DNA from 3 places in the Streptomyces sp. NPDC058001 genome. Region 3 is predicted to be linked to each of the others. Evidence: riboswitches for the same ligand, from Rfam matches in the RefSeq annotation. Region 3 holds a riboswitch; each other region holds the start of a gene.
What was found. A riboswitch is a leader RNA that binds a small molecule or an ion and turns the genes downstream of it on or off. The one in region 3 is predicted to bind cyclic di-AMP.
Positions count from the first base shown of each region.

Region 1: another riboswitch for cyclic di-AMP. It lies ahead of ACFVT5_RS40350 (M23 family metallopeptidase); the one in region 3 lies ahead of ACFVT5_RS19835 (M23 family metallopeptidase).
Region 2: another riboswitch for cyclic di-AMP. It lies ahead of ACFVT5_RS32880 (peptidoglycan DD-metalloendopeptidase family protein); the one in region 3 lies ahead of ACFVT5_RS19835 (M23 family metallopeptidase).

Region 1 is NZ_JBHVQT010000022.1:111,271-116,203, forward strand. Features, by position in the region: gene ACFVT5_RS40330 (MFS transporter) at 1-228, shown strand, start outside; gene ACFVT5_RS40335 (PRC-barrel domain-containing protein) at 263-619, shown strand; tRNA gene ACFVT5_RS40340 (tRNA-Met) at 686-759, shown strand; gene ACFVT5_RS40345 (PP2C family protein-serine/threonine phosphatase) at 1,005-2,216, shown strand; cyclic di-AMP (ydaO/yuaA leader) riboswitch at 2,476-2,620, shown strand; gene ACFVT5_RS40350 (M23 family metallopeptidase) at 2,632-3,699, shown strand; gene ACFVT5_RS40355 (PrsW family glutamic-type intramembrane protease) at 3,726-4,933, opposite strand, start outside.
Region 2 is NZ_JBHVQT010000014.1:268,299-273,231, forward strand. Features, by position in the region: gene ACFVT5_RS32870 (STM4011 family radical SAM protein) at 1-496, shown strand, start outside; gene ACFVT5_RS32875 (SGNH/GDSL hydrolase family protein) at 446-1,237, opposite strand; gene ACFVT5_RS32880 (peptidoglycan DD-metalloendopeptidase family protein) at 1,418-2,365, opposite strand; cyclic di-AMP (ydaO/yuaA leader) riboswitch at 2,370-2,558, opposite strand; gene ACFVT5_RS32885 (alpha-galactosidase) at 2,862-4,933, opposite strand, start outside.
Region 3 is NZ_JBHVQT010000007.1:395,962-400,894, reverse strand. Features, by position in the region: gene ACFVT5_RS19845 (M16 family metallopeptidase) at 1-459, shown strand, start outside; gene ACFVT5_RS19840 (M16 family metallopeptidase) at 483-1,850, shown strand; cyclic di-AMP (ydaO/yuaA leader) riboswitch at 2,075-2,245, shown strand; gene ACFVT5_RS19835 (M23 family metallopeptidase) at 2,259-3,065, shown strand; gene ACFVT5_RS19830 (GntR family transcriptional regulator) at 3,348-4,043, shown strand; gene ACFVT5_RS19825 (HPr family phosphocarrier protein) at 4,264-4,545, opposite strand; gene ACFVT5_RS19820 (GNAT family N-acetyltransferase) at 4,763-4,933, shown strand, end outside.

The DNA.
Region 1 (4,933 bases), on a different contig from region 3:
CTCGACGCCGGCGCCCGCGCCCGGCTGAACAGCGCCTTCATCGCCACCTTCTTCATCGGCGGCGCCCTCGGCTCCGAATTCGGCTCGATGGCGTACCACGCGGCCGGCTGGACCGCCGTCACCCTCCTGGGCGCCGCCCTGCCGGTCCTCGCCTTCCTGTACTGGCTGACCGAGCGGCGGACGCGGTGGATGTCCGGTAGCTCGGCGGGGCGGGCGGAGGCACACTGAGAAAACCGGTAGGGGCCTCGCGAAGGGATCCGCGATGATCGAGGTGAGCGACATCCGAGAGTGGCGCGGTTACGCCGTCGACGACCGCGACGGACACAAGATCGGCACCCTCGAAGGGGTGTACGTGGACACCCGTACCGACGAACCGGCCATGGCCACCGTCCGTACCGGGCTTCCGACCCGCTACCGCCTGGTCTTCGTACCGCTGAACGCGGCGACCGTCGGACCCGGCTACGTCAAGGTCAACTACGACCGGTCCCTGGTGAAGGACAGCCCCTCCATGGGCACCGACGACGTCCTCCCCGCCGACCAGGAGCAACCGATCTTCCAGCACTACGGCATGCCCTACACCCCTGGCGCGGCAGGCGAACGGCAACTCGCCCGCCGCTGACCCGGCCGCCCCTGACCGTGGGTGGCGTGGGTGGTCGCTCGCATGGCGTATAGTTGTGTTTACCGACGCGGGGTGGAGCAGCTCGGTAGCTCGCTGGGCTCATAACCCAGAGGTCGCAGGTTCAAATCCTGTCCCCGCTACTCAAGGTCGAAGGCCCGGAGGCGTCAGCTTCCGGGCCTTCGGCGTTGTCCGGCCCCCTCACCCGGTCGGCCCGTACCGGCTCGCCCCCCGCCCCGGCTACGGGAAATCTGGTGGGGTGCGATGACGGGCGTGACAGCGGTACGGCGGAGGCGGCGGGAGATGACCGGTGGCGCAGCCAGGCGGACACAACGGTGAGCAGGGAGGCCGTGACCCCGCCGAACCCGAGCCCGGCACGGAGCGCGGCATGGAGCGCGGTACGGAATCCGTCCCCCGCGCCCGCCCCGAGGCTCCCCCCGTGCCGCCCCGGCCGTCCGGCGACTTCGTCCCCGGCACCTTCGACCCCCCGGCCGACCCCGCCAAGGAGCAGCGGGGCCCCGCCCGACACCGCCGCGCGACGCCCGCCCGCGGCTTCGTACGCTCCCTGCCCTGGCTCCTCATCGCCGGCGGACTGCTGTTCGACGCGCTGACCCCGCCGCAGTTCACGGCCGCCCCGCTGTTCGCCGCGGCCCCCCTCGCCGCCGCCCCCTTCTACGGCCTCGGCGCCACCGTCATCGCCGGCACCCTCGCCTCCCTCGCCGTGCTGGGCCTCCGCTCGTTCCGCGGCAATGTGACCCATGTCGAGGGCTTCACGGAGATCGTCACGATCGTCACCGTCGCCGTGCTCGCCCTCCTCATCAACACCCTCGTACGCCGCAGCGACGCCCAGCTCGCCAGCGCCCGCGAGATCGCCGAGGCCGCACAGCGCGCCGTGCTGCCCGTACCGGCCGAGCGGATCGGCGGATTCGACGTCGCCGCGCGGTACGAGGCGGCGCAGGCCGACGCCTTCATCGGGGGAGACCTGTACGCGGTCCAGGACACCCCGCACGGGGTCCGCGTGATAGTCGGCGACGTACGGGGCAAGGGGATGGGCGCGGTCGCGGCCGTCGCCGTGGTCATCGGCGCGTTCCGCGAGGCCGCCGAACAGGAGGGCAGCCTGGAGGCCGTGGCGCAGCGCCTGGAACGCGCCCTGGAGCGCGAGGGGACCCGGCGGCGCGGTATCGACGACTTCGAGGGCTTCACCACGGTCCTGCTCGCGGAGATCCCGCACGGCGAGGACATCGTGCGGATCGTCAACCGGGGCCACCCCGAGCCCCTGCTGCTGCACGCCGACGGAGGGCTGCGCGTGCTCTCGCCGGCCCAGCCCGCGCTGCCCCTCGGCATGACCGACCTCGGTAGCTGGCCCGACCGGGCCGACGAGGCGCACTTCCCGTACGGCGCGACGCTGCTCATCTACACCGACGGACTGTCCGAGGCGCGCGACGGGGAAGGGATCTTCTACGATCCCGCCGAGCGGCTGCGGGGCCGCACCTTCCCGGGGCCCGGCTCCCTGCTGACCACCGTCGCCCGCGAGGTACGGGAACACACGGGCGGCGGCAGCACGGACGACATGGCCCTCATCGCCCTGCGGAGACCCTGACGGACCCTGACGGGCTCCATATCACCAAGGGTGATCGAACGGCAGCCCTCCGCATAACAAGTGACGAACTATCAGCTGACGGTGACGTCAGGAAACCTCTCGATGTGCCGTCAACTCGCCCGGTTCCGGCCCGCCGTGTCCCGTTAAGTCCAGGCCAAGGCCCTTAACGATCAACAGGAACCGCTTGGAATCCGGCCCCGCCGTCTATTAACGTTCGATAACGCAGCGCGGTCGTCCCAGCCGTCACAAGAGGCGGCTCCGTGCGCACGCGCCGAATCCCGCAAGGGAACCGGGGAACCACTACTTGGGGTGAATCGGGCGTCCTTTCTCGCGAAGGACGCCGGTAGGAGACCTTCCTGCTCCGAACCCGTCAGCTAACCCGGTAGGCGAGAAGGAAGGAAAGGAGTGCGCCTCAGTGGCGTCCAACCCGCCTGCCCCCGAAACCTCACCTCTCCCGAAGGTCTTCGACCCTTTCGGCACCGCGTTCGGCCCGCCCGTCGCGGAGGAGGAGCGGGGGCAATGGAATCCCACTGAGGAGTCCATACGACCCGTACGCGGCAGGCACCGCGTCGCCAAGCAGCGCGGCGGACTCGCGCGCAGCTCCACGGTGCTCGGCGTCGGCGTGATCGCCGCCGTCGGCGCGGGCGGCATCGCCACCGCGCAGGGCGGCAAGCCGCCCGTCCATATCGCCATGCCGGACCTGTCGGCGGTCACCGACTCGCTCCCGGACGCCAAGTCCCTGCCGGGCGTGGGCGCTCTCATCGCGGACGACTCCGCCCCGGCGCAGACCGTGGCGGCGCCCCTCACCGGCGCGGGCATCACCACGACCGAAGCCCAGCAGGGCACCACCGACGCGGGCGAGGCACTGCGCGCACGGATCATGGAGCAGGCCGAGCAGCAGCAGGACCAAGCCGACACCGCCGAGCGGGTCGCCGCCGAGGAGGCCGCCGCCAAGAAGGCAGCCGCGGACGCTGCCGCCGAGCAGGACAAGGCGAAGGCCGAGGCCGCCGCCGCGAAGAAGAAGGCGGAGGCCGAGGCCAAGGCCAAGGCGGAGAAGGAGCGCCTGGCCAAGCTCGCGAAGACCTTCGCCCTCCCCACCTCCGCGTACACGATCACCTCGACCTTCGGCGAATCCGGTTCGCTCTGGTCGTCCGGCCAGCACACCGGACTCGACTTCGCGGCCCCCACCGGCACCCCGATCAAGGCGGTGCACGGCGGGACCGTCACGGAGGCGGGCTGGTCCGGCTCGTACGGCTACCGCACGATCCTCACGCTCGACGACGGCACCGAGGTGTGGTTCTGCCACCAGTCGTCCATCAGCGTCAGCGTCGGCCAGAAGGTCACCACGGGCGAGGTCATCGGCCGGGTGGGCGCCACCGGCAATGTCACCGGGGCGCATCTCCACCTGGAGGTCCACCCGGGCGGCAGCAGCACCGGGATCGACCCGATGGCGTGGCTGCGGAGCAAGGGCCTCAACCCCTGACGGTCCCTGATGACGGCCCCGGCGGCCTAGGTTTGGTACGGGTTGTAGCCGGGGTACGGGTGCGGGTTCCCGTACGGGTGTGGCTGCGGGGTCGCGTACGGCTGCGCGGCCTGCCCGTACGGCTCGTGCGGCGGTGGGTGAGGCCCGTACCTCTGTGGACCCTGCCACTGCTGCGGTAGGGCCCACAGCGGTACGCGCGGTGCCGTGGTCTGCGCCGCGTGGGTCAGCGCCGGCCGCGCCGCGTCCCGCCGTGACCAGAGGGCGCCCAGGAGTTCCCGTTCCCGTACGGCGAAGTCGGCACCCGCGCGCCCGCGCAGGGCCCGGTGCCGCAGGAACGCCAGCGAGGTCGCGTACGCCTCGTACTCCGCGACCGCGCGCGCCGCTGCCTTGCCCTGGGTGCGGGTCGCGTACGCGCGGGCGAGGCGGCGGGCGCGCATCGAGCCGAGCGCGAAGGGCTCCGCCGGGGTCAGCCAGCCCGCCGCCGCGTACGCGGGCAGTTCGGCGCGGACCGTGCGCAGTTCCCGCTGGCGGGTCCAGATCACCAGCCAGGTCAGCAGCCCGAACGCGGGCACCATGAACACCCCGTAGACCGCGAGGAAGCCGAAGTCGCCGAGGGTCGAGGAGCCGTTCCACAGCGCGTGCGTGCCCATCGCGAGCAGCAGCCCGGTGATCGGAAGCAGGACCCGGCGCATCCGTTGACGGTCCGCCGAGAGGGCCGCGATGCCGAAGCCGATGCCGGTCAGCACGGTGAAGAGGGGGTGCGCGAACGGCGACATCACCACCCGTACGAAGAAGGTCGCCACCGTGACCGACGCGAGGCCGCGGTCGCCGCTGAGCTGGTCGGTGCCGAAGGCGGTGCCGAGGTAGAGGATGTTCTCGGTGAACGCGAAGCCGGTGGCGGTGATCCCGGCGATCACCACACCGTCGACGATGCCGGTGAAGTCGCGTCGGCGGAACAGGAAGATCAACAGGATCGCGGCTGCCTTCGCGGACTCCTCGACGATCGGCGCTATGACCGTGGCGCCGAGGGTGTCCGCGCCGGTCGGGTCGGCGGTCGCGGTGGCGATCCAGCGGGTGGCGAAACTGTTCGCGACGATCGCGATCAGCGCTGCGGCACAGGCGCCCCAGGCGAACGAGAAGATCAGATTCCGCCAGGGCCCCGGCTCGACGCGGTCCAGCCAGCGGAACGCCGCGATCAGCAGCGGCACGGGCAGCACGGCCAGCCCGAGCCCGA
Region 2 (4,933 bases), on a different contig from region 3:
CGTCGGCGTCGTCGGCCTTCCGGAGCATCTGGAGCACGCCCGGCGGCTGCGCGCGGCGCTGCCCGCGCACGTGTACCTGTGGATCAACGCGGCCGAAGGCCACACGTACACCGACGCGGAGGCCGAGCGGTGGACGACGCTCGACCCGCTGTTCCCGTACAGCCGCCACCCGCACCGCAGCGCGGGCCTGCCGTGTCGTACCGGCTCGTCGGTGATCTCCGTGGACGGCGAGGGCACCGTGCGGCGCTGCCACTTCGTCCCGGCCGAACTGGGGAACCTGTACGACGGTTCGTACCGCGCGGCGCTCGGCCCGCGCCCCTGTCCCCGTACGGCGTGCGACTGCCACATCGGGTACGTCCATCTGGAGACCCTGCCGCTGTACGACGTGTTCGCCGGGGGCGTCCTGGAACGCGTACCGGCGAACACGGTCGTGCCGCCGGGCGGTTCAGAGGGGCAGCAGGTCCGGACGCTTGGCCTCCATGTGGTCACCCGATGACTCGCCTCGCAGCCGCCGCCCGATCCACGGCACCAGATACTCACGGGCCCAGTGGATGTCGTCGCGCCGTACTTCGAGGGTGCCGCGCGGCGGTAGCGGCGGCCACGGCTGGTCGGGGTCGGCGGGCACGTCGACGCCGAGGACCTGTCCGGCGCGCAGCGCGACCCGGGTGTGCCCCTCGGGCGAGAGATGCAGCCGGTCGTCGTCCCAGGCCCGCCGGTCCTGCACGGTCCGCAGCGACCAGAGGTCGAGCACCGGACAGCCGTAGCGGTCGGCGACCGCGCGGACATGTCCGTTGTACGTGGCGATCTTCCCGCGCAAATGCTTGAGCAGGGGCACACCGCGGGTGTCGAAGCCGGTGGTCACCACGACGGTGCCGACGGCGTTCGCGAGGTCGGCGACGGCGCTTTCGAACCGCTCGGCGACCTCGTCGGGGTCGGTGCCCGGCCGGATGATGTCGTTGCCGCCCGCGGCGAAGGTCACGAGGTCGGGCGCCAGCTTCTTGGCGCGCGGTACCTGGTCCGCGACGATCTGGTCGAGGAGCTTTCCGCGGACGGCGAGATTGGCGTACCGGAAGGTGTGTTCGGGGAGTCGGTCGTCGAGAAGGACGGCGAGCCGGTCGGCCCACCCCACGAAGCCTCCGTCGGGCCCGGGGTCCCCGACCCCCTCGGTGAAGCTGTCGCCGACCGCTGCGTAGGACCTGATCGCGTCTCTGATGAAGGTTGTCGACTCTGCTGCCACAACGCCCCATCTTTCACCGGCGCGAGTGAGCTACGCCACCGTAATAAAGCCATCCCAGGGGTTGACGAAGCGTGAGAAAGACCACCGGTCAAGATTCGGCCAACCCGGAATACGCGGAAGGGTCGCATCCGCCGATGCGACCCTTCCGTGAATCCGACCGATCGAGTGGATCGAGTTCGGTCAGACGCTGACTCCGTGCGCCCGCAGATACGCCAGCGGGTCCACGTCGGATCCGTAGTCGGGCGAGGTGCGGATCTCGAAGTGCAGGTGCGGTCCGGTGACATTGCCGGTCGCGCCCGAGAGTCCGAGCTGCTGGCCGCCGGTCACGGTCTGCCCGGCCGAGACGGACAGCTGGGAGAGGTGGGCGTACTGCGAGTACTGGCCGTCGCTGTGCTGGACGACGACCTGGTTGCCGTACGCGCCGCCCCAGCCCGCCGAGACGACGGTGCCCGGACCGACGGACTTGATGGTGGTGCCGGTCGGGACGACGAAGTCGACACCGGTGTGGTAGCCGCTGGACCACATGCTGCCGGACTGGTGGTACGGCGTACCGACGGCGCCGCCGTCGACGGGCAGCGTGTACCCCGAGGCATTGCTGTCGGCGGCGTTGGTGGTCGCGCCCTGGTCGGCCGGGGCCGCGGTGTCGGCGGACGACGAGGAAGGCGCCGGCTCGGTGGACGGCGCCGCGGTGTCGTCCGACGAGGAGGACGAGGACGACGGGTCGGCCGGAGCGTCCGCGGCCTTGCCACCGATGGTCAGCTTCAGACCGGGGTGAATCAGGCTCGGGTTGTCGCCCACGGCCTCCCGGTTGTCCTCGTAGAGCTTGTGCCAGCCGCCGCTGACGCTCTGCTCCTGCGCGATCTTCGAGAGATAGTCGCCGGACTTCACGGCGTACGTCCTGACCGTGGCCGTCTTGGCGGACTTCGCCGCTTCGGCCTTCTTGACGGCGGCCTGGTCGAGGGCGACGGACTTCTCGGCGGCCACGGGTGCGGCCTGCCCGGGAGCCGCGTGGGCGCCGGTGGCGCCGATCAACGGCAGTGCGAGCGCGGCGCCACCGGTGCCGGCGACGGCGATTCCACGGGTGAGGCGCTGGGCCTTGGGACGACGGTGCTTACCCTTCGCGGGCATGACGAATTCCTCTCCGGCGCCTACGAGGTGAGCTGTCGGGTTCGGGCTGGAGATGCCCGGTCGCGCTTTCACGCGACTTCACCCCGAGCCGCTCCGGTCTCCCGATAGGGGTTCCGGATTCGGCGTACTACCTGTGGATCCCCCGCTCCTGCCAATTTCGGGTGGGTGTCCGGATTCCGGGCGGCGGCAGGATTAGGCGTCCGTCCGGATGGAGCTGGACGCTAAGCGAGCAGGAATGCCGCAGACAAGCAGAGAATTCGCAAACGCATTCCGCTTCTTGATCCTTGGTGAATTTCCCGGTCACCCTGCGTCGATGAAGGACCTTCCGGAGTACCGCAATTCCCTTGGAGCGCACGGAACATGGCCCGAGCATGATCGCCACCCACCGTCACGGATATGATCCTGCTCACTGACGCCGCCGCCATAGCGCCTTATTCCGGTTATTTCAGGGCTAGTTGGACCAGTGGCCCAGAATCCCATCAAACGCGCAATTCGGTCAGATGCGGCGTAGCCGGATGACTGTCGCGTCCAGATCGCCGCGTAGTCCGGTGCGCAGCCCGTGGTGCAGCAGGACCGCGCCTCGGTGCACGGTCCCGGTCTCCCGGCACTCGTAGGAGGCCAAGGCGTCCAGGCCGCTCAGTCGCACCGGGGCCGTCGCTTCCCCGTACTGCTGGGCCGGCAGCCAGGCGAGCACGACGACATCGTCACCGAGCACGTACTGGATCGCGCTCGGCCCGCCGGTCACCCCCTCCGGGGCCCGCAGCCGGTAGAGGTCTCCGCGCTGGACCACCGGCCTGATCTCCTTGTAGAGATCCACCCAGGTCCGCGCCTCGGCCAGTTCCTCACCGCTCCACTCCGTGAGGTCACCGCCGAGGCCGAGCACTCCGGCCATGGCGCTGACGAACCGGAAGCGGAGCGAGCTGACCCGGTCGTTGAGCTGCGTGTTCGGGCTGTCCGTGACCCAGGCCGCCATCACCCGTGCCGGATGCAGCTGGCTGAAGCCGTGCTGGATCGCGAGCCGGTCCAACGGGTCGGTGTTGTCCGAGGTCCACACCTGGTCGGTGCGCGCCATGATCCCCAGGTCGACCCGTGCGCCGCCGCCGGAGCAGGACTCGAAGGCGACACCGGGATGGGCATCGCGCAGCCGGTCCAACAGGGCGTACAGGGCGCGTACATGGGCGTTCCAGAGCTTCTGCGGGTAGGGCTCGCCCGGCCAGCCCGCGTCGGTGAAACAGCGGTTGAAGTCCCATTTCACATAGTCGATCGGGGCACTGTTCAGCAGCGCGTCGAGCCGCTCCCAGAGATACGCCTGGACGTCCTCACGGGCGAGATTGAGGATGAGCTGATTGCGGAATTCCGTCCTGGTACGTCCCGGAAAGTGCTGCACCCAGTCGGGGTGCGCCCGGTACAGCTCCGAGTCGGGGTTCACCATCTCGGGCTCGACCCAGATCCCGAACCGCATGCCCAGCGTGTGCACGTCGTCGGCGAGCGGCTTCAGCCCGGACGGGAAGCGGTCGGGGTTGGGGGTCCAGTCGCCGAGCCCGGCCCGGTCGCTGGTGCGGGACCCGAACCAGCCGTCGTCGACCACGAACAGCTCCACGCCCACCTCGGCGGCCCGCCGGGCGAGGGCGCGCTGCTGCTCCTCGGAGATACCGAAGCCGGTGGCCTCCCAGGAGTTGTAGAGCACCGGACGGTCCCGGTCCGCTTCCGGCACGACGTACGCGCGCTGGTAGGCGTGCCAGGCGCGGCTCGCGCCGCCGAATCCGCCGCCGCTCCACAGCCCGGCGAAGACAGGTGTGGTGAGCGTGGCGCCGGGCGCGAGCAGGTCCTGTCCCGCGTCGTCGTGTCCGGTGCCGCCGGTGATCTGGACGGCGCCGTCGGGCAACTCGTGCACGGCGATCCGCCAGGACCCGGACCAGGCGAGTGCGCAGCCGTAGACCTCGCCCCGCTCCTCGGTCGCCTCGCCGTCGGCGTCGAGCGCGACCCAGGGCAGATGCTGATGCCCGGTGTGCCCGCGCCGACTGCCGATGACCCGCTCCCCGTACGTCAGCTCGGAGCGCGTAAGCCGGGACTCGGCGGCCCACCGCCCGTGCAACTGCGAGAGCCGCCAGCGGTCGCGCCGGGGCAGGGTCCAGGTCGCGGAGTCGGCGCGCAGCACCTCCAGGGCGGGCGCGTCGGCGGGGCCTTCGTGGGCCAGGACGGCGGAACGCTCGACCACGTCGCCGCGCATGCCGTACCGGAGCGTGAGCAGCAGCCCGACCACCTCGTCACGGAACCGCACCTCCAGCAGGTCGCCTTCGACGGACGCGTCCCGGTAGCGCCATTCGGTGCCGCGGATCTGGTCGGTGCCGTGGGGCTGCTCGGTACGGAGGGACAGGGCGGGGCGTACGAAGCGGGGGCCGCCCTCGACGGGGTACTCCTCGCGCCCGTCGAGCGGGGCCTCGAAGGGGCGCGGGGCGGGCGGCGGTTCGGCGGCCAGGGACTCGGCGTCGGCGAGGGTGATCCGGGGGCCCCAGTGCAGATGCAGCAGGGCGTCGTCGTCCGCGACGCGGAGCGCGTAACTGCTCG
Region 3 (4,933 bases):
GTCATCGAGGCCGCCGTGGACGAGGAGCTGGCCCGCTTCGCCGCCGAAGGCCCGACGCCCGAGGAAATGGAGCGTGCGCAGGCCCAGTTGGAGCGCGAGTGGCTGGACCGGCTGGGCACGGTCTCCGGACGCGCGAACGAACTGTGCCGGTTCGCGGTCCTGTTCGGCGACCCGCAGCTCGCCCTGACGGCCGTCGAGCGGGTCCTGGACATCACCGTGGACGAGGTCCAGGCGGTCGCGAAGGCCCGTCTGCGCCCCGACAACCGCGCGGTGCTGGTCTACGAGCCCACAGAGGCCACCGAGTCCACAGAGGCCACAGAGGCCGCTGAGGCCACAGAGGCCACAGAGGCCGCTGAGGCCACAGAGGCCACAGAGGCCGCTGAGGCCACAGAGGCCACAGAGGCGACTGGCCAGAACGCCGGCGACACCGACCAGACCGCAGAGGAGGCGGCCAAGTGACCGAGGCCCAGCCCACCGTGACCATGGAATTCCACCCCCAGCCGCAGGCCGGCGAGGCCAAGCCGTGGGCCTTCCCGGCCCCCACGCGCGGGACCCTCGGCAACGGCCTGACGGTCCTGCGCTGCGACCGCCCCGGCCAGCAGGTCATCGCCGTCGAGGTGCTGCTCGACAGCCCGCTGGACGCCGAGCCGAGCGGGCTCGACGGCGTCGGTACGATCATGGCGCGGGCCTTCTCCGAGGGCACCGACAAGCACTCGGCCGAGGACTTCGCCGCCGAGCTGGAGCGCTGCGGCGCGACGCTCGACGCGCACGCCGACCACCCGGGCGTACGCCTGTCCCTCGAAGTCCCCGTCTCCCGACTGCCGAAGGCACTCGGGCTGCTCGCGGACGCCCTGCGCGCGCCCGCGTTCGCCGACAGCGAGGTCGAGCGGCTCGTCCGCAACCGCCTGGACGAGATCCCGCACGAGACCGCCAACCCGGCCCGGCGGGCCGCGAAGGAACTCTCCAAGGAACTGTTCCCGGCGGCCTTGCGCATGTCGCGTCCGCGCCAGGGCACCGAGGAGACCGTCGCCGCGATCGACTCGGCCGCCGTCCGCGCCTTCTACGAGAAGCACGTACGCCCCGCGACAGCCACCGCGGTGGTCGTGGGCGACCTCGCGGGCACCGATGTGGACGCGGTTCTCGCGGACACCCTCGGCGCCTGGACGGGCGGCACCGCGCAGCCGCGTCCCATGCCGCCGGTGACCGCCGACGACACCGGCCGTGTGATCATCGTGGACCGGCCCGGCGCCGTGCAGACGCAGCTCCTCATCGGGCGCGTCGGCGCGGACCGGCACGACCGCGTATGGCCCGCGCAGGTCCTCGGTACGTACTGCCTGGGCGGCACCCTCACCTCGCGCCTGGACCGCGTCCTGCGCGAGGAGAAGGGCTACACCTACGGCGTGCGCGCGTTCAGCCAGGTGCTGCGTTCCGCGGCGGACGGCACGGGCGCGGCGATGCTCGCCATCTCCGGCTCCGTGGACACGCCGTCCACCGGCCCCGCGCTCGACGACCTGTGGAAGGTGCTGCGCACCCTCGCCGACGAGGGGCTCACGGACGCGGAGCGGGATGTCGCCGTGCAGAACCTGGTGGGCGTCGCGCCGCTCAAGTACGAGATGGCGGCGTCCGTCGCGGGCACGCTGGCCGACCAGGTCGAGCAGCACCTCCCGGACGACTTCCAGGCGGAGTTGTACCACCGGCTCGCCGCGACGGGCACCGTGGAAGCGACGGCGGCCGTCGTCAACGCGTTCCCGGTGGACCGGCTCGTGACCGTGCTGGTGGGGGACGCGTCCGAGATCGAGGAGCCCGTCAAGGCCCTCGGTATCGGCGAAGTCACCGTCGTCCACGGCTGATCGGCGTACCGCGCGCGTGAGGACCCTGATGACTCCCGAGGCGACTCCCGAGCCACCGGGGTCCTCGGGGTCCTCGGGGTCCTCATATGTCCGAAATGGCAAGGACGTTGGTGTCTGACCTGTGGCATGCGCTACAAAAGCGGTGATCCGTTTGTTGATTGGCAGATGTCCCCTTTAGCGTCGGTCCGGCTGTTCGTCGGGCAGTACGCCACGGCCGTGGCACCGGACAGTCATCGCCGAGTCCCCGTACGGCGCGAGCCAGGGGAGCCGGGGACCCACACCATGTCCCCCGGGGTGAATCGGACGCCCGGCGCGCGCACGCGCGCAGGGGGCCCGTAGGAGACCTTCCTGCTCCGAACCCGTCAGCTAACCCGGTAGGCGAGAAGGAAGGAAAGGATCAGCCACTTCATGGCGTTCACTCGCGCCACCGGCACTCGCCGTGCCACCGGGAAGCACCGCCGTCCCAGCCGTCTCACCCGCACCACCGTGAGCGTGGCCGGCGTCGCCGCCCTCACCACCACCGGCGTCATCGGGAGCCTCGCCGCCCCCGCACTCGCCGCCGACGACTCCCTTCCCGCTGACACCGGCCTCACCCAGGCCGTCGCCATCGGCACCTCGCTCGCCGAGAAGATCGACGAGCAGGCCGCGGCCCAGCGTCAGGCGGCCGACGAGGCCGCCGCCAAGCGTCAGGCGGAGGCCGAGGCGAAGAAGACAGCCGCCGAGGAGAAGCGCAAGGCCGAGGCGAAGGCCAAGAAGGAACGCGAGGCCAAGCAGCGCGCCGCGCGTGAGGCCGAGCGCAAGCGACTGACCGCCTATGTGACCCCGATCGCCGGTTCGTACGTGTCGACCGGCTACCAGTCGGGCGGCTCCGTCTGGTCGTCCGGCAGCCACACCGGCGTCGACTTCCACGCCGCCTCCGGCACCCCCGTACGCGCGGTCGGCTCCGGCACGGTCGTCGAAGCGGGCTGGGGCGGCGCCTACGGCAACAACATCGTCATCCGGATGCACGACGGCACGTACACCCAGTACGGCCACCTGTCGTCCGTCGGCGTCTCCGTCGGGCAGACCGTGACACCGGGCCAACAGATAGCCCTCTCGGGCGCCACCGGCAACGTCACCGGACCGCACCTGCACTTCGAAGCCCGTACGAGCCCGGAGTACGGCTCCGACCTCGACCCGGTCGCGTACCTCCGGGCACACGGCGTCAGCCTCTGAAGCCGGCTTCTGGAGCCCGCCTCCGAAGCCCCTGAGCGAACCTGCGAAGTCTCCGGCGCGGATCTGACGCGAGCCCCCCGGCGCAGACCTGACCGGTGACCGCCACAGAACGTCCCGAAAGCCCCGGCCCATGCCGGGGCTTTCGGCGTTCCGCACCCCCGCTTGTCCAAAAAATATCCCCGGGATCCGGTCCACCGTCGGAAATTCAGGCACCCTGCAATAGAGTCGCAGAACAGGTGTCGATCGACCGCGTTTCGCGGGGATTAAGGCGGAGGTCCGGTCATGCGCATTCCCGCGCACTCGGTATGCACGGCCATCCGGGACGACATCGTCAGCGGCGCGCACGCGCGGGGCAGCCGGCTCACCGAAGAAGTGCTCGCGCGCCGCTACGGAGTCTCGCGGGTCCCCGTACGCGAGGCGCTGCGGACCCTGGAGGCCGAGGGTTTCGTCGTCACCCGGCGGCACGCGGGCGCCTGTGTCGCGGAGCCCACCGAGCAGGAGGCGGCCGACCTCCTGGACATCCGGGTGCTCCTCGAACCGCTCGGCGCGGCGCGTGCGGCACAGCGCCGCACGGAGGCCCATCTCAAGGTGTTGCGCGGCCTGGTGAGGCTCGGTCAGGAGCGGGCCAGGAGCGGGACCAGCGAGGATCTGCGCTCGCTCAGCGGCTGGTTCCACGAGACGCTGGCCCAGGCGTCCGGCAGCCAGGGCCTCACCGCGCTGCTCACCCAGCTCAGGCACAAGATCGCCTGGATGTACACCGTCGAGCCCTCGGCGCACCCCGCCGACGCGTGGTCGGAGCACGGCGCGATCGTCGATGCGGTGGCCCGGGGCGACGGCGAGCGGGCGCGGGCACTGATGACCGTGCACACGGAGCGCTCGGTCCCGTCACACCGGTGGCGATTCCCGGGACGTACCGCACTCGGCGACCGCGTGAGGACCTCGCAACATGCCGTAAACACGGCAAGCGCCTGCCAGTAACAAAGGGGCCGTATACAAAGAGAGGGAAATTCGAGGAGGCGGCTTTGTGCTGCCCTTATTTCCATATTCCCGTATCCCGTATTTCGCGGGTGCACGATATTTCGCGGCCCCGAAGTTGGGGGTCGCGCGCTTACGTGGCGGCAAAGAAAAGTGGTGGTGTCCGCCGAAGCGACGCACACCACCACCCGAATTGACGCACACCCACCCGAATCACGGGACCTCAGACGGTCTCGGGAAGCTCCTCAAGACCCTCGGAGACCAGCTTCGCGAGCCGGTCGAGCGCGGCGTCCGCGCCATCGGCTTCGGAGGACAGGACGATCTCCTCGCCGCCCTGGGCACCCAGACCCAGGACCGCGAGCATGGAGCCGGCGTTGACCGGGTCGCCGCCGGTCTTGGCGATCGTCATGGGGACGCCGGCGGCCGTGGCCGCGCGGACGAAGATAGAGGCGGGGCGGGCGTGAAGGCCCTCCGCCCAGCCGACGTTGACGCGGCGCTCAGCCATGTGATGCTGCCCTTCAGATGTCTCATGGTTGTCTAGACCAGTGTCCCATACCGCCGGACGTGACCCGTTCCGACCCGGGCAGAACCCGGACGCCACCGGGACCGCACCAGGATGCCACCGGGACCGCACCCGGCCGCCGACCGCACCGAACGGCAGCCCTCGCGATCCCCTCAGCCTGCCCCGCACCTTCCGGTGCCGCGACCCGTACGCTGGCCCCATGCGGAACCCGGACGACCGGCATACGTACCCCTCGCACTGGGAGGCGGACGTGGTGCTGCGTGACGGCGGCACCGCGCGGATCAGGCCCATCACCGTTGATGACGCCGACCGGCTGGTCAGTTTCTACGAGCAGGTCTCGGACGAGTCGAAGTACTACCGCTTCTTCGCA